DNA from 3 places in the Halobacillus salinarum genome. Region 3 is predicted to be linked to each of the others. Evidence: riboswitches for the same ligand, from Rfam matches in the RefSeq annotation. Region 3 holds a riboswitch; each other region holds the start of a gene.
What was found. Region 3 has a riboswitch for S-adenosylmethionine ahead of MUN89_RS12715 (phosphoadenylyl-sulfate reductase). Riboswitches for the same ligand answer to the same signal wherever they lie in the genome.
Positions count from the first base shown of each region.

Region 1: linked by a shared signal. The riboswitch ahead of MUN89_RS15475 (5-methyltetrahydropteroyltriglutamate--homocysteine S-methyltransferase) and the one ahead of MUN89_RS12715 (phosphoadenylyl-sulfate reductase) in region 3 are both predicted to bind S-adenosylmethionine.
Region 2: linked by a shared signal. The riboswitch ahead of MUN89_RS00410 (methionine biosynthesis PLP-dependent protein) and the one ahead of MUN89_RS12715 (phosphoadenylyl-sulfate reductase) in region 3 are both predicted to bind S-adenosylmethionine.

Region 1 covers NZ_CP095073.1:3,012,531-3,020,624, reverse strand. The annotation lists gene MUN89_RS15495 (MerR family transcriptional regulator) at 1-95, shown strand, start outside; gene MUN89_RS15490 (MFS transporter) at 111-1,319, shown strand; gene MUN89_RS15485 (CBS domain-containing protein) at 1,351-1,815, shown strand; gene MUN89_RS15480 (hypothetical protein) at 2,132-2,566, shown strand; gene MUN89_RS22110 (TIGR04104 family putative zinc finger protein) at 2,719-3,042, shown strand; gene MUN89_RS15475 (5-methyltetrahydropteroyltriglutamate--homocysteine S-methyltransferase) at 3,239-4,348, opposite strand; SAM riboswitch class I at 4,418-4,519, opposite strand; gene MUN89_RS15470 (DeoR/GlpR family DNA-binding transcription regulator) at 4,589-5,383, opposite strand; partial or broken gene MUN89_RS15465 (saccharopine dehydrogenase family protein) at 5,456-6,627, opposite strand; gene MUN89_RS15460 (2-aminoethylphosphonate--pyruvate transaminase) at 6,624-7,757, opposite strand; gene pbfA ((R)-1-hydroxy-2-aminoethylphosphonate ammonia-lyase) at 7,747-8,094, opposite strand, start outside.
Region 2 covers NZ_CP095073.1:74,577-82,670, forward strand. The annotation lists gene MUN89_RS00395 (cytochrome ubiquinol oxidase subunit I) at 1-1,101, shown strand, start outside; gene MUN89_RS00400 (cytochrome d ubiquinol oxidase subunit II) at 1,120-2,145, shown strand; gene glsA (glutaminase A) at 2,263-3,234, shown strand; SAM riboswitch class I at 3,378-3,488, shown strand; gene MUN89_RS00410 (methionine biosynthesis PLP-dependent protein) at 3,568-4,689, shown strand; gene metC (cystathionine beta-lyase) at 4,686-5,873, shown strand; gene MUN89_RS00420 (bifunctional homocysteine S-methyltransferase/methylenetetrahydrofolate reductase) at 5,878-7,740, shown strand; gene metH (methionine synthase) at 7,721-8,094, shown strand, end outside.
Region 3 covers NZ_CP095073.1:2,462,713-2,470,806, reverse strand. The annotation lists gene cysI (assimilatory sulfite reductase (NADPH) hemoprotein subunit) at 1-16, opposite strand, end outside; gene MUN89_RS12720 (assimilatory sulfite reductase (NADPH) flavoprotein subunit) at 46-1,863, opposite strand; gene MUN89_RS12715 (phosphoadenylyl-sulfate reductase) at 1,933-2,661, opposite strand; SAM riboswitch class I at 2,768-2,880, opposite strand; gene MUN89_RS12710 (GNAT family N-acetyltransferase) at 3,003-3,563, opposite strand; gene MUN89_RS12705 (four-helix bundle copper-binding protein) at 3,703-4,032, opposite strand; gene MUN89_RS12700 (endonuclease MutS2) at 4,095-6,008, opposite strand; gene MUN89_RS12695 (cysteine hydrolase family protein) at 6,442-6,999, opposite strand; gene nadE (NAD(+) synthase) at 7,014-7,751, opposite strand; gene MUN89_RS12685 (NAD(P)/FAD-dependent oxidoreductase) at 8,063-8,094, opposite strand, start outside.

The DNA.
Region 1 (8,094 bases), 550 kb from region 3:
ATGACAAATTGAAAAAAATTCAAGATATCAAAGACAATACCGATGATTATTATCATCGTGTTTGTAAGGCAATAGCGAACTATGAAAAGGAGTAATGAAATATGTCATCGATGACAAGCCATGCAGCTATGGAGGATGCCCAGCATAATAAACAGCCGAAAGCTGTCTGGGCTGTTTTTTTTGCTTGTATTATTGCTTTTATGGGGCTTGGTCTTGTAGATCCTATTCTGCCAGCCATTGCATCTCAACTGGATGCTACTCCAAGTGAAGTAACTTTGCTGTTTACAAGCTATAATGCCGTTATGGCGGTAGCGATGCTCGTAACCGGCGTTATATCATCTAAATTTGGTACAAAAATGACGTTAATTTCTGGAGTAGTGGTCATCGCTTTATTTTCTACATTAGGTGGTCTTTCAAATGATGTTTGGACAATTGTGGGGCTGCGAGGAGGCTGGGGTTTTGGAAATGCCCTCTTCGTAGCTACAGCGCTGACAGCAATTGTTACACTTTCAAATAATGGCACGGCAAAAGCAGTTATTTTATATGAAGCAGCGATTGGTTTAGGTATCTCTGTAGGCCCTCTTTTGGGAGGTTTTTTAGGAGGAATGACTTGGAGAGGTCCATTCATTGGAGTAGGAGTACTTATGGTCATCGGTTTTATTTTCCTAATTACGCTTATGCCGGCTGGTGATGCAAGCAGTCATTCAACCAAAGGAACCCGCACGTCGATTCTGGATCCTTTTCGAGCTATGAAGCACCGTTCGATTGTAGTATTTGGGTTGACAGCATGTCTGTATAACTTCGGTTTTTTTACATTATTAGCTTATGCCCCGTTTGTGATGGGTCTGGATGAACACGGGATTGGATTAGTCTTCATTGGTTGGGGAGTACTCCTGGCGGTCACGTCAGTCTTTATGGCACCAAAGCTGCAAAAGAAATACGGAACCATCTCCTCAATGTGTACGATGCTTACTTTGTTTGCCCTCGTGTTGATTGTAATGGGAATCTGGACGTCTACACAGTGGGTGATTATAGCTTGTGTGGTGTTTGCTGGGGCTTTGTTAGGGAATAATAATACTTTAATTACTACAGCCGTGATGAATGCTGCGCCGATTGAGCGGTCAACGGCATCAGCAGCTTACAGTTTTCTACGCTTTATCGGTGGAGCGATTGCGCCGTTTCTTGCTGGGAAACTAGCTGAATGGTATTCACCTAATCTCCCGTTTATTGTAGGGGGAGTGTTTGTATTGATTTCAGTTGTATTTGTTTTTGTAAACCAGCAGCATGTTCATCACGTAGACGATGTAGAAGTTCATTGAGGAACCAACATAAGAGGGGGAGGAAATAAACATGTTAGTGAAAGAATTTATGATTCATGATGTCATTCATGTTCACCCGCAAACTTCTTTAAAAGAGTTACTTCGCATACTTGTTAAGCACCGGATTGGAGGCGTACCTGTAGTCAATGAAAAAGAGGAACTTCTTGGAATGGTCAGTGATGGGGATGTGATTCGTTACCTTTCACCAAAAGAAGAAGCGGTCCACGATTTATTTTACACCGTATATGTGGAAGAAGGCCAGACGGAAAAAGAAGTGCTGGCAGAAAAAATCAACGACCAGGTAGAAGAAGCCATGCGAACGAAGCATCTTTATATCATTCGTGAAGACGAGGAGTTTGAGCAGGCTGTACGGTTATTTTCTCAACACCATTTTAAGAAACTGCCTGTGTTAAATGACTCAGGAGTAGTCACAGGAGTAATCAGCCGCGGGGATATCATTAGAAATCTATCAAAAATGATTATCGAACTCAACTAAGTGTGATCCATTAAACCAGCACTCTCTTAAACATAGAGAGTGCTGGTTTGTGACTTTTTCATGACAGTTGTCGTTTTTCCAAAAGATCCTGTTACGGTTATTAGTCAGGAATAGTATACTGATGGACATGATTATTTCTTTTTTTCATTGGAAGAATAATAAACCCCTGCAAAAATGGCTATAAAGACGGCGACCCAAACGGCGATATTCATTTGCTTCACTCCTTAGCCTTTACCTAACACTACGTAATAATCGGGGAAAAAGTTTCATCAACCAAGTTTAATGAGCTAAAAGTGCTGATGTGGAGGAGATCAATATGTATCAAGCCATTATATTTATTCATGTACTTAGTGCAGTATTATTAGGTAGTTTTCTAATCCTTCCTTTTTTAATGAAGCCCCTGTTCACTTGTCGCAGAGAGGAACTTCATGGGTTTCTTCGCGGTATCATTAGTTATTGCCGAACCGGTCATTACGCCCTTGTGCTGCTGCTTCTTTCAGGAAGCTGGCTGGTTTGGCATTATTCCCGGTCTCCTTCCTTATTATGGACGGTGTCAGCTCTCGCTCTTCTATTTCTATTAGGAGCAACGATAGGAATGATTCAAAGAAATTTCAAACGGATCCTTCGGGCAGAAGCTCCGGAAGATAGCTTAAAAGCAAATGCCCAAAAACTAAGCATTTTTAATTGGAGTACGTTTATCTTTATACTTGTCGCCTTGATTATTATGACAAACACGCGAATATTTGAGTAAAACCTCGAAAAGTAGATGAACATAGATAAATGAATAGGGTCGTGCATCCAGGTGCCTCTTCAATCGGAGAGGTACCTTTTTTGGTTTATTTTACAATAAGAGAGGGAATTTACAAATTAAGGTAATTATTATTGTGTGTTAGGAGTTTTTTTATGCCTATTTGTCAATGCTGTGGTAGAAAATGGCCTTACAAAGAAGTGATAAAGAGCTTTTTTATAATAAATAGACAAGGGCAGAAGTGTATCTATTGCGGGGCTGCTCAATTCCAGACCGTGGGTTCCTCTCAACGTTTTGTAACGTTAACATTACCTGTCTGGATTCTTATCCTGATCCTTGCGAACATTCTTCATTTATCTTTAATGAGAATAGTCATTTCCGCTTTCGCAGGCTCTTTTATAAGTGTGGTGCTGATTTATCCTTTTGCTTTAGAATTATCCAGCCACCGTTCAGGAAGCTTGGGGGGGAAAAAAGGATAAATGATACTTTCCATACAGCATAAAGGGAGCTTTTTCTTTTTCATGAAAGGAATTCTTTAGGGAAACGAGTTGATGTATGAGTCACCGAATGACTGAATAACAAATGTTGCTCCTATTCTTCTTGAGCAGGCCTGTATCAATAAGCGCAAAGAAAAATAAACAGCTGCCTAATCGTTAACTAGGCAGCTGCACACCATTATTTTCCCCAAACGTCTTCTGCAATTTCTACTACGTGACGGATTTTAGCCCATTGTTCTTCTTCCGTTAGAACATTTCCTTCTTCAGTGGAAGCAAATCCACATTGAGGGCTTAAGCAGAGTTGTTCATAAGGAACATAGCTGGCTGCTTCTTCGATGCGTTGTTTGATACGGTCTTTGTTCTCAAGTTCTCCGGTTTTTGAAGTGATAAGCCCGAGGACTATGAAAAGATCATCTCTATTTACATGCCGAAGAGGCTCGAATCCTCCTGAGCGTTCATCATCAAATTCAAGGAAAAGTCCATTGACATTTAACTGGCCGAAAATTGCGCTGGCTACAGCTTCGTAATCACCGGAAGTCATATACGTAGAGCGGAAATTCCCACGGCAGATATGCATCGTAATCACCATATCATCTGGACGCTTGGCTATGGAATCATTAACAGCCCGTACAAACAACTTTCTCATTTTGTCCGGATCCTGTCCACGGTCTTTCATTTTTTGAATTCCTTCGTCTGAGAAAAAACCTGCCCAGGATGTATCGTCCAGCTGTAAATAGCGGCAGCCTGCATCGTAAAAAGCTTGAATAGCTTTTTGGTAAGCTTTCGTTAAGTCTGCCAGCAGGTCTTCTTCCTGATTGTAAACATCTTTATTAATGTTCCCTCTGGCAAGCAGCATATTAGGGCTTGGAATTGTGAACTTAGGCACGTGTTGATCCCCTGCAATTGAGTGTAAAAACTTATAATGATCAATCATCGGGTGAGTAGTAAAATCTACAGTGTCCACGACCCTTATGGCACGAGCTTTTGTTTCTACTCCCTTAAATTGGATGCCTGAATCAGCCTTGTATTCCTCTACTCCGTCAAGACTTTCTAAAAAGTCAAAATGCCACCACTCACGACGAAGATCTCCGTCTGTCACTGATTTTAATCCTGCCTGTTTTTGTTTTTCGACGAGCTTAATAATTTCTTCATTTTCAATAGTTGTTAATTCATCCGAAGAAATTTGATTGTTGAAATATTTTTTTCTTGCTTCTTTAATGCTCTCTGGGCGCAGAAAGCTTCCAACGTGATCTCCTCGAAAAGGGGCTGTTACTGTACTAATCGACATGTCAATCCTCTCCTTCATAAATAAAAGCCTCTTCGAAATAAGAAGAGACTTAAGAGTAAGTATGGCCGCTTCTTATCTTTCAAGTTTACTCACTTGCGGGAATTAGCACCTTGTCATATACAGGTTGCTGAGGCGTCACCGGACCCTTTCCTCGGCCTCTCTTGATAAGAACTATTCAATTATTCAAAAATTTTGTATGGGTGTTATCTTAACAGGTCATTGATAAAAAAGGAAGTCGATTCATTCATTTTTCTTTTCATTGGACAGCCATTTCGTACTCATATGATTGAGGGAAGCGATCCATTCCTCGGGTGCGGGAAGGTCACTGACGACTGCAAAAACGTCTTCTAAGTCAGCCATTTTTACGTAAGTCCGGCACCCGATTTTAGAATGATCTGCTAAAATATAGGTTTCCTGGGACTGTTCGATTAATTTCCTGGTAAACAAAGCTTTATTAGGGTCATAACTTGTTACTCCGTGGTTTAGATCAACTCCGTCTGTAGCTATAAAGGCTTTATTTACAAAAAAGTCTTCCATCATCTTCTCTGCAATCGGACCGGAAATTCTTAAATGTTCCGTACTCACTTCTCCGCCTATGAAAATAATTTTTGCATCAAGTTCATGACGCTTTGTTGATTCTATTAACGAATACAGGGCGGGGATAGAGCAGGTCATAATCGTCAGACTGAGCTTATGTTTTAAATAGGGAATCATTTGCAATGGGGTGCTGCCTTCATCGATGACAATTACATCATAATCTTGGACGCAAGCTGCGGCAATTTTCCCAATGTAGTTCTTTTCTTCCGATCTAATGGCTGCACGCTCATAATGAGGAGGTTCGGTTTTATGAGGGACTGGGATTGCACCCCCATATACTTTTTTTAATTTATTTTCATTTTCAAGATCGTCTAAGTGACGCCGGATTGTTTCCGTTGAAACATCCAATTGAGCTGCCAAATCGCTTACCTTGACTTTTCCATTTTTATCCATCAAATCTAAAATTTCTTTTTTTCTTTCTTCCGCTACTAATGACAAAACGCCTTCCCTCCTCGATAACGTTTAAATCCATTGTATCGCCAAACGAGAGCAGTGAACAGCTCGCTGGACCTAATGGACCAAATCTAAAGACTCGATCGTTTCATGAATTTGAATCTTTCTTTTTTTTAATTCTTTAAAAATAATGCTCGGCTGAAAGGCGTATTCTGGAATGACGACGCCATTAGCGGCGACTTTTCCAGAAGCTATTTGATCCACGGCAATAGCCATTGGTATTCCTACATTTCTAGTATAGGCTCTCAATCCTTCCCAGCCACTGACAGACCCATCTGAGCTTGGATGAGTATGAGTGAGGGTATGCTTAATTTTTTTGCCGCTGACGCATCCGATTACTTCTACGTGAAGAGCGTAGCCAAATAAGGTGGTAGATTGACCAGCTTTTGAATTCTGTAAATAAAAGCTGATGCAATCCATGATCCCTGCTTTTTTTCCGTTCACCGTAATCTCAGGATTACTAGTTATCCCGTACTGATACAAAGCTTTCATCAAGTTCATGTTCTCCTCTGGCCAGGTTCCCCTTACCTCAATTAATTGAACATCTTTATCTTTAAGAGCTTCCGCAAGGGTGGTGGTTTCTGCGTGCGGGATGATATACTGAACGGTTTGACCATAAGGTTCAGGAAGAAGTACCTCTTTCGGACGTGAAAAAGGGGGACCTGAATAAATTCTCCATCTTCGAATACAACTCTGCTGGATAAAGAAGGATCGTATTCATAAGCAGTCGTTTCAGCAATTGATTTAGAAAATGCTATTGGACGAAAAGAACCGTGACTAACTCGTGCAGATTCTACTGTGTCCAGCTGGCTGGCTGCTTGCATAGCCATCATTTGGGTGACACCTGGTGTCATTCCAAACCCAGCCACAAAAGTTCTCTGTTTACTTTTGAAAGTGGAGTCAAAGGCATATTCTTCACCGAAGCCATTTAAATTGACACCATGGCATCCTGCATCCGCTATACAGTGGGTGGATAAACCATTTAAAGCAATGGTGGTGCCATCCATGACAATGTCATATTCTTGTAATTGTTCTATCGTTTTATCATAGTCTCTAACATTTACGAACTGAGCATCCACTCTACAATCCTTGAGCCATTCGGCCACTTTTTCAGCTTCTTTCAGATGATAATCGCCGATTGTTAGTTTCGTAAAGGTGCTGTAGCTGACTAAATCCAGCGCGGCTTCACGGGCAATTTTTCCTGCTCCGCCAAGGCAGAAAATTTTCATTGAGCTTCCCCCTTTGATCTTGAATGCTTCCAGTACATACTGTCTTCTACAGCTCTTAAAAGCTTATTAATATCGGAAGGGTAAACTTCGCCGATATTGCCGATTCTAAATGTATTTACTTTCGTAACTTTTCCTGGATAGATGACAAAACCTCTTGACTTTAATTTTTCATAGAACTGAGAAAAGGAAAAGTCTGGAGCTTCCGGATAATAAAAAGGCGTAATAATGGGGGATCGCCACCTTTTTTCAAGTAAAGGTGTAAATCCGAGCTTTTCCATCCCTGAGACTAATAGCTCCTGGTTCTGTTGATATCGTTTCTGGCGTTGATTCAATCCTTCTTCTTTTAATTCCTTTAACGCCTGCTGAAATGCCCGGACAGTATGAGTCGGGGAAGTAAACCGCCATTTTCCTTTTTCTGCTTCCATCGTTTCCCATTGATCGTATAAATCTAAAGCTAAGGATCGTGACTGGTCTTTGCATTTTTTCAAACATGACTGTTTCGCGATGACAAAACCAAAACCTGGGACTCCTTGGATGCACTTATTGGCGCTGCTGATCATATAGTCAATGCTCAAATCGCTGATGGAGAACTCGATACCCCCGAAGCTGCTCATCGCATCTACGATCAACGTTTTATTATATTTTTTCACTATATCAGCAATTTCTTCCAACGGATTTTTCATTCCTGTAGTCGTTTCACAATGCACGACTGCTACGTGGGTAATTCTTGAGTCCTGAGCTAAATATTGGTGAAGCAAGTGGAGATCAGGAGGCACGGTGTCACTAAACCGGATAGGTTCGACTTGAAGACCGAGCCGCCTGCTAATGGTAACCATGCGTTCACCATATGCTCCATTCACGATTACGAGCAGTTTCCCCTCCTGAGGCACCACTGTATTGATGACTGATTCGACACTAAAGGTCCCGCTTCCCTGCATCAGTACGCTAGTATATTCTTCTTTGTTTACTGCAGCTAGCTCTAATAATTCTCTTCTTATCGATTGGACAATTGATTTATAATCCTCATCCCACGTACACCAGTCAGTAAGCATTTTTTCACGGACCGAAAGGGAGGTCGTAAGTGGCCCTGGTGTTAGTAGTAGGTAGGGGTTTTCATCATTATGCTTCATTTCTACTTCGTCCTTCCTGTACAACGGTTAAGGCTTTATCAAGGATGGTTAATGCTTCCTCGAGCTGACTTTTAGTTATGATTAATGGGGGACAAAGCTGTATTACATTACCTTTAGAAACCTTAAAACTCAGTCCTCGTTCCAAACATGCATACATCACTTGTTCTGTCTCCTCGACAGCCTTTTCCTTCGTTGTTCGGTCTCGCACGAGTTCTATTGCAATAAGAAGACCGATCTGTCTTACGTCACCGATTAACGGATGATTTTCCATCATTCTCTGTAATCGCTCACTGGCTAATCTGCCCAGCTCCTTGGTATGAATTAATAATTTCTCCTC
Region 2 (8,094 bases), 1.9 Mb from region 3:
CTCTTATTTCCTAACTTTATGGAAATTGTCGGTCAGGTCATTTCCCTGCCCTTTCAAATGGAAATCTTCGCCTTTTTAATCGAAGCTGTCTTCATGTCCATCTATTTATATGCAGCAGACCGGCTTCCTCCTTCTCTGAGAATATTGAGCATCTTTTTCGTTGCACTTGGAGCGACTGCTTCAGCGATTATGATTACAGATGTACATGCATGGATGAACACTCCAGCTGGATTTGATCTTACAGAAAGTGGGGAAGTCACGAATGTCGACCCCTGGGCGGCTTTCTTCAACCCGAGCTTCGGCATCACAGCTATGCATGTCACACTCTCAGCTTATATGACAGTTGCTTTTTTAATAGGTTCGATCGCCGCTCTCCGGCTGTTAAAACGAAACCTTTCGAAACAGGAACGAAACTATCATAAAAAAGCGCTGATGATTTCACTTTACTTTGGAGCTGCTATGTCGCTTGCTACTGCCTTAAATGGTCATGAAACGGCCCAAATGCTCCACGAATACTTACCAAGAAAACTAGCGGGGGCTGAAGGGCTGTTTGAAACGACAAGGTATGCCCCATTATCGATCGGCGGCTATACATCGCTTGAGGATCAGGAAGTAAAATATGCAGTTGAAATCCCATCGGCGCTAAGCTTTCTCGCTGGGAACCGTTTTGATACAGAGGTTAAAGGACTGAATGAATATCCTCAGGATCTGTGGCCGCCGCTCTACATCCATATTCTATTTAACGTGATGGTGGGCATCGGTTCTATCCTGCTCGTACTCTCTTTCTTCGCCCTTGCCTGGAAATTACTTTTAAAACGGGAGTTTCCTAATTGGCTTCTTGCCTTGCTTGTCGTAGGCGGCCCGCTTGGGATTATCGCCATCGAAACCGGCTGGTGCTTCAGCTGTATTGGAAGACAGCCGTGGACCATTAATGACGTGCTCCGGACGGACACAGCAGCAACAAAGTCCAATAGTGTCGGCATACTGTTCCTATTATTTATTTCCCTCTACTTAACGCTTTTGTTTGTGACAGCATTCGTTTTACGATTTTATTTCAAACGGAATCCAGTCAGCAAAGAACTTCCGCAAGCTGAATCTTAAAAAAGGAGCTGAACAATTATGGAAGCATCAACCCTTGCGATTACCATCCTATGGAGCTTTCTTTTTGTTTACTCCATTTTAGGATCGCTGGATTTCGGCGCTGGTTTTTGGGGAATGGTTTATGGAAAAAACAAACATACCAATGCTTCAGTAATCGCGAACCGGTTTCTTTCTCCTACGTGGGAAATCACCAATGTGTTTTTTGTCATTTTAGTCGTTGCTCTCGTTACTTTTTTTCCTTTTGCAACGACGATGCTTGGGAGTCTTTTGCTTGTTCCTGTCGGCCTTGGCCTTATCCTGCTGACCATTCGGACAACTTTTATGGTATTTGCCCACCATGCTCAAAAGTTTAAAAACATTCTAAGGATTACATCAGGAATTACCGGCCTGATGATCCCAGCGCTGCTCGTAAGTATCCTCCCTATTACTTTAGGCGGATTTATCGAATTTGAGAATGGCTACCCTCAGCTCCACTATGGAAATCTGTTTAAAGATCCAACCCTTTATATGCATGTCGCCTTCGGTTTATCTACCGAGCTGTTTATTTCTTCGGTATTTCTAATGGATTATGCTAAAGAAGCAGACGACTGGTCAGCTTTCCAAACATACCGGAGCCACGCGCTTTGGCTCGGCCCTGTATCCATTATTGTTGCTGTGCTCACTATTGCTGCGATGCCTCAGGAAGCCGGCTGGATTGTAAATAAAATACAAGCCAATCCTGACTGGTTTATCGTTTCACTGATCTTTTTTCTTGTAGGATATGGATTTTTATTCGTGAAACGGTATAAAGAATACCGGGGACATCCACGGCCGGCCGTTATCTTAATCATGCTGCAATACGGAGCAGCGATTTATGCGTACGGATCTGCCCATCTTCCCTACTTAGTGTACCCTCATTTAACCGTGGAAGAAGGATTTACGAACCCTACTATTTTTTATCAGCTGCTGGTTGTTTACGGTATTGGCTTCGCCATTCTCATCCCAGGTTTCATCCTGTTCTGGAAACTTTTCTTAAAGGATCGCCGCTATTTAAAACAGGAATAAAGATTTGAAGCTATCGGGATGATCGATGGCTTTTTCCCTTTGTCCTTCGATTATAGAAGCTGATGGCTGGGTAATTTAACAGAAATGACTATTTTTTCTAAGTAAGGAGTATGGATAATGCATAAGCTTAATAACGACTACTTAGAGGACGCTGTAGAAGACAGCATGCCGTTTGCTGCCCAAGGAGAAGTGAACACTTCCCTTCCTGATTTAGATGGCACAAAAAAAGACCTGCTTGGAGTCACGATCCTAACCACAGACCAACAAAAGTTTACAGGAGGAAACTGGGAGCAAACTGTCCCTATGCAGAGTACTTCAAAAATTATTTCACTCATGCTTGCTCTGCACGACTTTGGTAAGGACCGTGTGTTTCAAGCTGTAGGCATGGAGCCGATGGGCGATTTTTTCAACTCGATCAGCCAGCTTGAATCCTATGATACAAGTAAACCCTTTAACCCAATGATTAATGCCGGAGCGATAGCCGTCTCCGCCTTGATTAAAGGACACAATAATAATAACCGCTTTGAACGCTACCTCCACTTTCTTCAACGTGTGACCGACAACCAGGAACTCCATTTGAACGAACAAGTTTATGAAGCAGAAAAAGCTAACGGGGCAAGAAACAGGGCACTTGCTTATTTCATGGAAAGCGTTGGTACTTTAATAACCGATGTGGAAGAAGCTCTGGATCTTTATTTTCGAATTAATTCGGTGATGATGAATTGTGATGACTTTGCAAAGGTCGGGTTGTTTTTGGCGAGAGGGGGAAGAGCTCCGGATAACGATGAAAAATTGATACCCGCTAACCATCTGCGTACCGTTAACGCCATAATGATGACTTCCGGCATGTACAATTCTTCCGGACGGCACGCAGTAGAAGTGGGATTCCCTTGTAAAAGCGGCGTTTCAGGCAGTATTATCGGGGTGGTTCCCGGGTTGATGGGCATCGGGATTGTCGGGCCAGCCATAGATGAAAAAGGCAACAGTACGGCAGGTGGTGCGCTGCTCCGGAAACTGTCGCAGGATTTGGAGCTGAACTTATTCGGGGATGGCCATATTTATGGAAGAGGAATATCGGGCGGCGTTTAACCTTCTGTCTTGTCTTTAAGAAAAAAGAAAAGAATGAATTCTTTATTAAAAATTCAAATAATTCGCTCTGTTCTGTTGTAAAATGATAAAAAGTAGTGTAGATTAGTGAGAAAGCTTTTTAATTAAACAAGTTCATAGTATTTCTCTTATCAAGAGAGGCAGAGGGACTGGCCCGGCGAAGCCTCAGCAACCACTGGTTTGACCAGAATGGTGCTAACTCCAGCAAGTTGATTCATCAACTTGGAAGATAAGAAGAAGGACCCTTACATTCCAAAGTCTTCTTCTTATAGAAGGCTTTTTTTATTTTTATAAAATCACTAAAGGAGAATGATCATGACTACCCCTCATACAGAAACGCAATTTGTGCATACAGGAAAAAATAATGGGGATCCATCGGGTTCCATCAATGCACCCGTACATTTTTCTACTCCCTATCAGCATAAGGGCATCGGAGAATCGACCGGCTTTGACTATGCAAGAACCGGCAACCCGACGCGTGCGATTCTGGAGCGAACGATGGCAGAAATTGAAGGCGGCGATGCAGGCTATGCGTTCAGTTCAGGTATGGCAGCTATCCAAACGGTTGTTTCCCTATTTACTTATCAAGATGAAATTCTCGTTTCGGAGGATTTGTATGGAGGAACCTATCGATTGTTTGAACACGTCCGCAAGCAGTCGGGGGTCAATTTTCGTTACTGTGGGAGCGACAACTTAGGGGCATTGGAAGAACAGATCACGGATAAAACAAAAGCCATTTACGTGGAAACCCCAACTAACCCTTTAATGCACGTCGCTGACATTCCCAGCATTTCAAAAATCTCTAAAAAGCATAACCTGCTGCTTATCGTTGATAACACCCTTTTTACCCCTTATATCCAAAAACCTTTACAGGAAGGGGCAGACATCGTCATCCACAGTGCGACCAAATACCTTGGCGGTCATAATGACGTCTTAGCCGGGCTGGTTATCGGCAAAGGCAAAGAGCTATGCGAACAGCTGGGCAGCTATCAAAATACTGCCGGTGCCGTATTATCCCCGTTTGATTCGTGGCTTTTGATGAGAGGGATGAAAACACTGGCCTTAAGGATGCGCCAACATGAAGAGAATGCTAAAGCAGTCGTTGAATTTTTGCAGAACCACCGTGCAGTTACCCACGTCCTCTACCCGGGCCGTGGTGGAATGGTTTCATTCAGACTCGAATCTGAACACTGTGTGGATCCTTTTCTCAGAAGTCTTAAAGTGATTACGTTTGCGGAGAGCTTAGGAGGAGTCGAAAGCTTTATTACCTATCCTGCTACACAGACCCACGCGGATATACCAGAAGAAAAGCGCACGAGCTACGGAGTCTGCAACCGACTGCTTCGTTTTTCCGTAGGAGTCGAGCATATTGACGACTTACTTGGAGATCTCAATCAGGCATTAACTCAATTGGTAAAGGAGGAACTTATCCAATGACGGAACAACATTCATTTCAAACACGTCTTTTGCACAGTAAGCACAAATTCGATCCAGAAACGGGGGCGGTCAGCGTCCCGATTCAGCAGGCGTCTACGTTCCACCAGCAGGACTTTGACCAACCTGGCAAATATGACTACAGCCGGTCCGGAAATCCGACGCGCGAGGCGCTAGAAGAAACGATTGCAAGTCTCGAGGGAGGCTCTTACGGTTTTGCTTTCGCTTCGGGGATGGCAGCTATTTCCACATCATTCATGCTGCTGTCGCAAGACGATCATGTCGTGATCTCTGAGGATGTATATGGCGGTACGTTCCGGATGATTCGAGATGTACTGACTAAGTTTGGAATCGATCACAGCTTTGTAAACATGACTGATTTGCATGCCGTGGCTACTGCTATCAAGCCGAACACAAAGGTTGTGTACATTGAGACACCATCGAACCCGTTATTAAACATTACCGATATCCGTGCGGTATCCAAGCTTGCCAAAGCTCACGGCTGCTTAACCTTTGTCGATAATACATTTATGACTCCTGCTCTGCAGAAGCCAATAGAACTCGGTGCAGATGTCGTGCTTCACAGTGCGACGAAATTTATCGCCGGCCATAGCGATGTTGTGGCCGGGCTCGCCGTCGTAAATAATGAGAGGCTTGCCGACCAGCTGGGGTTTTTACAAAATGCCTTCGGATCGATTCTTGGAGCCCATGACTGCTGGCTCGTCCTTCGAGGACTTAAAACCCTTCATTGCCGCTTGAAGCAGTCTTCTGAGTCAGCTTTTAAAATCGCATCGTATTTGACCCAGCATCCAAAAGTAGAAGAAGTGTATTATCCCGGCTTCACATCGCACCCAGGCGCTTCCACACATTCTTACCAGTCCGGAGGCCCTGGCGCTGTGTTATCCTTCAGACTGAAAGATGAAGCAGCCGTCAAAGATTTTTCCAAGCACTTGGAAATCCCGGTTTTTGCTGTAAGTCTCGGGGCAGTGGAATCGATTCTTTCCTACCCTGCCCGCATGTCCCATGCCTCTATGCCTCGCGAAGAACGCTTGAAACGTGGTATCACAGACGGCCTCCTCCGTCTTTCTGTCGGACTGGAGCAGCCGGAGGATTTAATTCGTGATTTCGAAACGGCTCTCAATCAGGTGGAAGATCTTCCACTTGCAGCCGCAAAGGTAGGTGGTTAAATCTATGAAACTAATAGATGCACTAAACGAGCGGACGTTGATCGGTGATGGAGCGATGGGAACGCTATTGTATTCTTACGGCATTGACCAATGTTTTGAAGAGCTGAACCTTTCCCATGCCAAGGAAGTACTGAATGTTCACAAAGCCTATGTTCACGCAGGTGCCGAAATTATTCAGACGAATACGTATGGAGCTAACTACGTGAAGCTTGCCCGTTATGGATTGGAAGAGCAAGTAAAGGAAATCAATACGGCTGCCATCAAGCTTGCTAAACAGGCGGCGGGAGATCAATGCTATGTTGCGGGAACTGTCGGCGGTATCCGCGGAATCCAAAAACAAACCACCTCCCTTGAAGAAATAAAGCGAAGCTTTCGTGAACAGCTCTATTGCATGCTGTTCGAACAAGTCGATGCCATCCTTTTTGAAACCTATTTTGACTTGGAAGAACTGCTTGCAGTTCTGCACATCGCCAAAAAAGAAACCGATTTGCCTGTTATTGCTCAAGTATCCATGCATGAACCTGGTGTACTCCAAGACGGAACTCCGTTAAACGAAGCTTTGGAATTAATTGAAAATAACGGTGCAGATGTCATCGGGGTAAATTGCCGCCTTGGTCCCTATCATATGATCCAGGCACTGGAGGACGTGCCCCTCCCTGATAAAGCCGTACTTTCTGCTTATCCAAATGCCAGTCTTCCGGATTATGATGACGGAAGATTAATCTACCCGACTGATCCCGAATATTTCAAAAAAAGCGCCTTGGCTTTATACGAGCAGGGAGCCCGGCTGATCGGAGGGTGCTGCGGCACAACTCCAGAACATATTGAAGCCATTGCTGCTTCCGTTAAAGGGAAAGCACCCATTCAATCTAAAACCGTGCCGGAAAAGAAAGTTCAGCCTAAAACCGAAGTCCAGGTAAAGGAGCGCAGCCCCCAACTTCATGAAATCGCAGCCGAACGACGTGCGATTATAGTGGAATTAGATCCGCCGAAGCGGCTTCGCACCGAGCGTTTCTTTGAAGGAGCAAAAGCGTTAAAAGAAGCCGGTGTGGACTCGGTTACGCTTGCCGATAATTCGCTTGCCTCCCCAAGAATCAGCAACACGGCAGCCGCTACACTCATCCATAATAAATTTAACATCAATCCGCTCGTTCACATTTCCTGCCGGGACAGAAATTTAATCGGACTTCAATCCCACTTGATGGGTCTGCATACACTCGGAATCAATGAAGTGCTGGCAGTAACCGGGGACCCTACGAAGATTGGCGATTTTCCAGGGGCAACTTCTGTCTATGACCTATCTTCCTTCGATTTAATCTATTACATTAAGCAGCTTAACAAAGGGATTTCCTTTTCCGGTAAACCTTTAGGAGAAAACACGTCGTTTTCTGTTGCGGGTGCGTTCAACCCAAACGTTCGCAATTTAAACAGAGCAGTCGGACGAATTGAAAAGAAAATCAAATACGGAGCCGATTATTTTATCAGTCAGCCCGTTTACAGTGAAAAACAAATACTCGAAGTCTATGATGCTACCAAACATATAAAAGCCCCCATTTACCTTGGAGTTATGCCATTGACGAGTGCCCGGAATGCAGAATTTCTTCATAATGAAGTCCCTGGTATCAGTCTGTCCCCTGAAATTCGCGAGCGAATGGAACTGTACAGCCATGACTCTGAGTTATCGCAGAAAGAAGGGATTGCGATCGCCAAATCCCTCATTGATGCAGCCCTTGATTTATTTAACGGGATCTACTTAATCACTCCTTTTCTCCGCTACGAGATGACGGTGGAACTGACAAACTACATTCAACAAAAAACAAAGGAACAGCAAGAAAGGAAGACAGCGAATGGCATCCACATTGTTTAACCAACAGCTGGAAAATAAAATTATGGTGCTTGATGGAGCAATGGGTACGATGCTTCAGCAGGCAGATCTTTCCCCTGAAGACTTTGGAGGAGAAGAATATGATGGGTGTAATGAATATTTAAATCTCACCTATCCGAGTCTGCTTGACTCGATTCACGCGGCTTACCTTGAAGCCGGATCAGATATTATTGAAACGAATACATTCGGGGCTACGAATTTGGTTCTTGATGAATATAACCTCGGGCATTTAGCTGAAAAAATTAATAAAAAAGCAGCTGAAATTGCAAAGCTCGCCGCTAACCGTTATTCCACTCCCGAAAAGCCCCGCTTCGTTGCTGGTGCCATGGGCCCAAC
Region 3 (8,094 bases):
ATCTATCTTTAGTCATGATTGTACTCCTTTCTTAGTCTTATTAGATTAATAGACATCGCGCTGGTAACGCTTCTCTGATCGCAGGTCATTGAGATAGGCTTCTGCTTCTTCCCCGCTCATATTGCCTTCTTTTTTTATTATTTGAATCAGCGTATCCTGGACATCTTTAGCCATATACTTCTCATCGCCGCAAACATATACATGTGCTCCTGCTTCAAGCCATTTATAAAGCTCTTCGCTTTGTTCCATCATCCGATGCTGGACATAAATTTTTTCTTCAGTATCCCGTGAAAAAGCTACATCCATTTTCGTCAAGATTCCATCCTTCAACCATCTCTGCCATTCAATTTGATAGAGAAAATCGCTGACAAAATGCTGTTCTCCAAAGAAAAGCCACGTCTGCCCTTTAGAACCACTTTCTTCTCTTTCTTCTAGGAAAGCCCGGTATGGTGCTACTCCTGTACCTGCTCCGATCATAATCACGGGTGCTTCATCATTTTCTGGAAGTCTGAAATTCTGGTTCCGCTGCACGAAAATGGGAAGCGTATCCCCCGCCTGTGTTCTTTCAGCGCATTGTCCGGAGCACACTCCTTTGCGTCCTCGTCCATTGGATTCATACCTTAAGGCTCCGACGGTTAAATGAACTTCATCCGGATTTGCTTTTGAGCTGCTGGCGATGGAATATAAGCGGACCGGAATTTTTCTAAGCACATTAATAAACTCCTGAGCGGGAACTTTCCAAGGTCCAAACTCCCTGACCAAGTCAATTAAGTCGCGTCCATGAATATATTCTTTGACTCGTTCACGATCAGCTGCAAGTTCTTGTAATTCATCACTGCCCGTCAGTCCGCCTATTTTTTCAAGCAAAGGCTTCGTCAGGCTGGTGATTTCATACATGGTGGTCAGGACGTCTTTTAAAGGACGCTGCTCCCCTTGTTTGTTGATGGAAATCTTTTCGTCTCCATTCCAAGCCATTTCCTTAATCAGTTCATCTACAAGTACAGGATCGTTTTCTGGGAAAATTCCAATGCTGTCTCCTGGTTCAAAGACAAGGTTGGATCCCTCTAAGTCGAGCTCCAAATGACGGGTTTCTTTGTTGGAGCCCCTTCCATTTAGATTGAGATTTTCAAGAATTTCTGCTCTGAATGGATTGGTTCTTGAATAGACCTCTTGCTCAGCAGCCACCGGGTTGTCGGGTTGTGCTGCCTGGGCCGGCGCTGCTTCGTCTGACTGCCCTTCATTCAGCTCATTAAGCACCCCTTCAAACCATTCGTTTGCCGGTTCTTCAAAATCCAGGTCGCAGTCCACCCGAGGATGGATTCTAGCCGCTCCAAGTTCTTCCAGTCTTTTATCGAAGTCCTTGCCAGTCTGGCAGTAAAATTCATAAGAACTGTCCCCTAAAGCAAGTACCGAAAATCTAACATCATCTAATTTTGGTGCACGCTTGCTGTGTAGAAAATCATAAAAACCAATGGCATTGTCCGGTGGGTCTCCATCTCCATGCGTGCTTGTTAAAATCAATAAATCTTCTACTTTTTTTAAGGCTTTAGGTTTGAAATCGTCCATTGATGAAACACTTACCTTGAAGTTTTTCTGTTCCAGCTTTTGGGAAAATTCTTCTGCCAAAGCCTGGCAGTTCCCTGTATGGGAACCGACAAGTATTGTGATTTCACGTGTTGGACTGCTTTTGGGAGCATCTGCAGCCTGTGCATTTTGCGGTGCCTCTTGGACCGGCGCTGCAGACTGCCCGGCTGCTAAATAGCCGCTGAGCCACGTTTTTTGTGTTTCTGTTAACGTGGGCAGGAGACGATTTAATAATTCTGTTTGCTCTTGATTAAACGGGCTGTTCTCGACCTGAAACAAATTTCTCCACCTCTCAAAAAGATTGCTATTTGAATTTATTCTATTGTTCTTTCATTTACGACAGCTGGTTTACTGGTTAGCAGCTGTATGAAGTCCGCATTCGGTTTTACTTGTGCCTTTCCATCTGCCGGAACGGTCATCTTCCCCTTCACCGACAGCAAAAGTACAAGGCATGCATCCAATGCTTGGGTACCCTTGGTCATGCAAGACATTGTAGTCCAAGTCGTTTACTCGGATATAATCCCATACGTCATCCCATGTCCAGTAAATAAGGGGGCATACTTTAATGGATTGAAAACGTTCATCCTTGTTAACAAAGTTCGTTTTGCTTCTGCTTACTGACTGCTCTCTCCTCAATCCGGAGATCCAAGCTTCTGCTCCGCTGAGAGCATCTTCAAGCGGCTTGATTTTTCTAATATAGCAGCACATATCCGGCTGTTTCTTCCAAAGCGCCGAGCCATGCTTTTCCGCCTGCTCATCTAAAGTCAACTCCGGCTGTTTCATGTGTATGTTTAATTGTGGATAGCGTGCCTTCACCTTATCAATTAAATCATACGTTTCCGGAAAGTGCACCCCGGTATCCAGGAAAACAATATCCGCGTCTTGCTTGACCTTGGAGATTAAATCGATGAGAACAATTCCTTCAGCTCCAAAGCTGCAAGCATAAACCATCGAATCTCCATAGGTGTCATAAGCCCACCGTAATACTTCTTCTGCACCTTTTGTGTGATCTGCGGGCTTCCAGTCTTCGAAAGGATCTCCAGTAAACTGCTCATACGATAACTTACTGTTAGCCATTATATCCTCCTTCCAAATCTAAAACCATTCGGATTTCATATGAAAAACCTCTCTGCTTAACACTAGGATAAGAAGAGAGGTCATTGTATACGTAATTATTGACTTCTTCTTATCTTCCAAGTGCTTCCACTTGCTGGAATTGGCACAGTATCTGCTATTAGCTGCAGACCCGTTGCCGAGGCTTCAAAAGGCCAGTCCCTCCACCTCTCATGATAAGAATATCAAGTATTTGAGATTTTAAAATAATGATTGATATAAATATTAGGCGGATTTTGATGGATTGTCAATAGACAATGTGAAAATTAACACGATTCTCTCTTTTTTAATCGTTACGGATGACCTTAGTCATCAGGGTTAATGAGGGCGAGGACCTGGTGGTCTTCCCACCGTCCATTGATTTTTACATTTTTTCTTGAAATGCCTTCTTTATGAAATCCTGCTTTTTCCAATACTCGAATCGATGCAGTATTCTGCGGAATCACTCCCGCTTCAATGCGATGTAATTCGAGCTGGTTAAACGAGTAATCTACAATAAGCTTTACAGCCTCTGTCGCATAGCCTAATCCATTGTGTTTCTTTGAAATAAAGTATCCGATAAAGGCACTTTGCAGAGAACCTCGAATAACTTGGAACAAGTTAATTGTCCCGACCAGCTTCTCATCGATGGAAGTAAATATTCCAAAATGATACTCGTTATCCCTTTTCATTTCTTCAGCAAATTGGTTAATTAATTCGCGCTGTTTCTCATATGTATAATAATCTTCGCTGCGCATCATGGAGTAGGTTTCAAAAAACTCACGGTTGTCTCTTTGCAGTTCCAGCCTGGAAGAGGCATCGTGCACCTCAAATGGACAAAGGTAAACCCTTTCACCCTTGAGAGGAAATCCTTCTTTTCTCCCCATTCATCATCCACCCCCTCTAGCTACTGCTATTTAATCATATCGTTTACTGTATGAACAGTAAAAACCGTTGCGTCATAAAAAAACTAAAGGAACTTCAAAAAAACAGGGAAGTTCCTTTAGTATCATTTTTTCTCTGCTGTTACGCTGCAATTTTTGCACATTCTTCTGCACATTTGAAGCACAACTCCGCACACTTTTGACAATGTTCATGCTCGTGCTTGTTACATTCCTCTCCACATACCTCGCACATTTGAATACATAAATGAGCGAGTTCAGAAGAAAATGGCGTGCGGCGGGAAAGCGCCTGTTCAAAATAGGAGCACATACCCGCACATTCTCGGTCCAAGCGGATACATTCCTTTAACATTGCGGCATCTTTTTCAAGTAAACATGCGCTGCAGCATTGGTTGCACGCTTCCATACATTCATGCAGAACAGTTATTATGCGATTCATTTCCTGATCCGACATCATAGACGCTCCTTTATTATCCTTTTAGGACTCTTTAACCTCAAGGCATCTTTGGTAAACGCTTATTCTTCTTCCTCCAGCCAAAGTCCTTCCACATGTTTGCGGTCAAGCTGGTTTTTGATCTTCCGGTATTCTTTGGATTTGAATACGATGTCAAAATCATAATCTTCAGGGTATAGTTCTTCAGCCCTGATATGAAGCTTCAATCGTTTATGATTATAGGTAACCTTCTCTCCTTTAATTTGAACGACATAATTCCCTTTTGCATCTGGACCTTTATAAACGATAGCCGTCTCTCCTGTAGATTGGACGATAACATTATCTCCCATTTTAAACGATGCGTCTGTAAGTCGGTTATCTTTTGGTTTTTGTTTGCGGTAGCGGTTTATTGCCGTTTGTTTACGGTATTTCTCTTGCTTTAATTCCTCACGATCTACTGGAAATTCTGTTTTCCCTTTATACGTAATTTCATAAGCTTTCTCTAAAATATCGGGATGTAATCCAAGTTTGTGGGCGATGGCAAACGCCTGACTTTTACCAGATGTATTTTGCATGAGTCTGTAAGTAGGCTTCAGCGTTTCTATATTAAATTCCATCGCTCCGTTCATGAATCCCGGCTTCTCTTCCGCATATTTTTTCATTTCGCTGTAATGCGTGGTGGCTAATATGACAGCCCCTTTTTCTGCTAATTGATCCAGAATAGCAGTGGCAAGCCCCATTCCTTCTCCTGGATCTGTGCCTGATCCGATCTCATCCAGTAATAGTAAGGTACGGTCGTTTGTTTTACGAAGAATATCAATTAAATTGACAAGCCTTGAACTGAAGGTGCTTAAGTTCTCCTCTATGCTTTGGCGGTCGCCGATGTCTACAAACATCTGTTGAAATACAGGAAGCGTCGAACCTTGATCAACAGGAATATGCAGGCCTGACTGCGACATCAAGCAGAAGAGCCCGACTGTTTTTAAAGTTACTGTCTTTCCACCTGTGTTTGGCCCCGTGATCAATAATCCTTGATCTTTTTCGTTCATGTGCAACTGCAGCGGCACGGCTTGTTCTCTTAATAACGGGTGGCGGGCATTCCAAAGTTTCAATCCGGTTCCATCACTTAGGGATGGTGGATTTGCTTTGAGAATCCGGCTGTATTTAGCCTTTGCAAAGATAATATCATAATGCAGCATCGTTTCCATCGCTACATTGAGCTCCTGCTCATAGTCAAGAAGAAAACTGGTCAGTCTATAGAGAATTTGTTCCACTTCCTGTTCTTCACTTAACCGGAGCAGCTGCAGCTCTTCCTGCAGTGCACCCAATTCTGCCGGCTCAATAAATAAAGTAGCTCCGGAAGAAGACTGGTCGATAATCGTTCCTTTAAGCTTCTTTCGATGTTCTCTTTTGATTGGTAAGGTGTAGCGTGCGTTTTTTTCAACCGGACGATTTTCCTGCATATAGCTTTGATACTTTCTTGCTGAAGCTTCCAATCGTTCTTTTTGTTTAGTTTGCTGAATATTGATTTGCTTTCTAATTTTCCCTAAAGCTTTGGTAGCATAATCATCTACTTGACCGTGACGGATTTTATCGGTTACTTCCTCATACAATGGACTCAAATCGGAGATTGAAGATGCATATAAACTGATCGTTGGAGCCAGGTCATGTTTGTCATTCATAAACCGTTTGAGTTTCGTGCAATGGTCAAGAAAAGTAAGGAGCACAGAAAAGTCCCGGGCTCGAATGTACATCCCTTTCTTTCCTTGGTTGAGCATGAGAGTGACGTCTTCTAAACTGTGAATGGGCAGATTTGCACTCACATTTAAAATGGCTTTTGCTTCATCTACTTCTTTATGCCGGCGTAGAATCAATTTTTTATCCGTAGAAGGAGTAAGTCTCTCAATTGCTTCCTTTCCTTCTTTAGTTAACGCATAAGTCGCTGTTTCAGTTAAAATTTCATAAAAGTTTAAAGTTTGATACGTGTTTTCGTTCACTGATTTTCCTCCTGTTTATGAAATGCCTTTTCAGACATCACGTAAGTTTATGATTAAAGACGCAAAAAAAGCCGCGACAAGCTGAATAGCTTTTCGCGGCTGTGGTTGTTGAATGGGTATCTCTGGTTTTCCTGCCAGAGACGTTCTGTTCCACCAGCTCGGAGCATAAAAAAAGGCTATGACTGAGCAGCCATAGCCTGATTTATCCTCGTTTCCAATGCTATGATTATGCTTGTTCTTAACTGTTCCTGAATATAGACAGCACAAAATTGACTTGCACGACGCATGTCAAAAACCATCCAATGTTCAGGACCGTATAAAATTAACGGGGTTAGTTAAGAACAACCACACTCATAATTCATTCTCCTCATGTGAAGAAATTTGGCAGAACAGAATAATTACATTATCATCATAATGAATATTTATTCATAAGTCAATGGTCAAACGCCTGCTGAATCGTCGTGTGCTGTTGTTTAGAAATATTAGCGAACAAAGAGCGCTTCATAATATTCAACGCATTTTCGTTGCCATCGGTCGTTTCTGAGGCAACACAATCACTTGGGACCCATAAGCTGAATTCCCGCATATACGCGTCATTCGCGGTAAACAACACACAGATGTCTCCAGCGATTCCTGTTACGATTAGATTTGACACCTCCAGCTGCTTTAAGAGAATTCCCAATTGAGTACCATAAAATCCAGAATGCTTAGGCTTAATAATAAAATAATCATCGTCTTCAGGGAGGATTTTTTTTATGACCGGCTCCCCCCGCCCTTTTTTACACTCTTCAATAAGTTCCTCTACATTATCCTGCCAGAGGCCGAAGTTATCATTTACATAGATGACAGGCGCACCGAGCTGTTTAGCTTCTGCCTTTAAATTTTGGAGGTTTTCTGTAATTTTAAGCGTGTTGTCAAAGAGATTTTCTCCGCCTTCAAAATTCATTTTGTTCACCATATCGATTATGAGAAGCGCTGTATCCTGTGGCACGATCTTCACCTTCCTTATAGATCCGGACCCGCTGGAACCTGGCGTTTATGTTCTGTTTTGCTATGGAGCTCTTTTAATTTCTTTTCGTCTTCTGTATCCACCTGCTCTCCTTTTAAGAAAGCATCAATGGTATCATAGCTTAGACCCAGCTCTTCTTCATCAGACTGCCCTTCCCAAAGCTCTGCACTAGGCTGTTTATGAAGGACGGAATCAGGTATCCCAAGGGCTTCCCCCATCTGCCTGACTTGTTCTTTACGCATATGAATCAGTGGGACTAAGTCAACGCCTCCATCTCCATATTTCGTAAAATAGCCAGTGTAATCTTCTGCAGCGTTATCAGTACCGATGACTAAATAATTGTAGTTGTTTGCCACTGTGTAGAGAGTGCTCATCCGCAGTCTCGCCTGAAGATTAGCACCGCCGAGCTGTGATTTTGAATCGTTCCAATCTCCTTTTTCTACAAGGCTGTCTTTCACAGCTGAAAACGTTTCTTTATAAGGCTTTGTTAATTCTATTCCAATATAATCTAATCCTGCTTTTTCGACGACAGCAAGCGCATCGCTCTGATCCTCTACTTTTTTATTAATCGGCATCAGAACTCCTAAGGACTGTTCAGGGAAAGCGCGTTTAATGAGAAAGGAAACGACTGCTGAATCAATCCCGCCGCTTACTCCGACGAGTGCACCGTCAGCACCTGCTTCCTTGACTTTACTTTGAAGCCATTTGGTCAGCTGTTCCACTTGTTTTTCCACTTGAAAAAACTCCTTCCTTTTCATCCTATAAAAAGGTATGTTCCTTTTTTTGAAAAATATAAACATAAAGAAAGGTTGAACAACAGGCTGGTAATCTTATTCTCCAAAAACTTTCAGCTGTTTAAGAAGGTTGATTTCGCCAGATGAAACCCAGTAACTTTTAAATTTTTCCTTTTTAATCATAAAATGTCGCTTGAAATCTTACATCCGTACCTGCATCTGATGGCGGATATCACCTTGTCTGCAATCGTATAATCTGTATTCCAAGCCTTTACCTGAAGCTGATCAAACTTCTCCACGATTCTCACTGACTATTGTAAAAGTTTTTTATGAACCCATATCG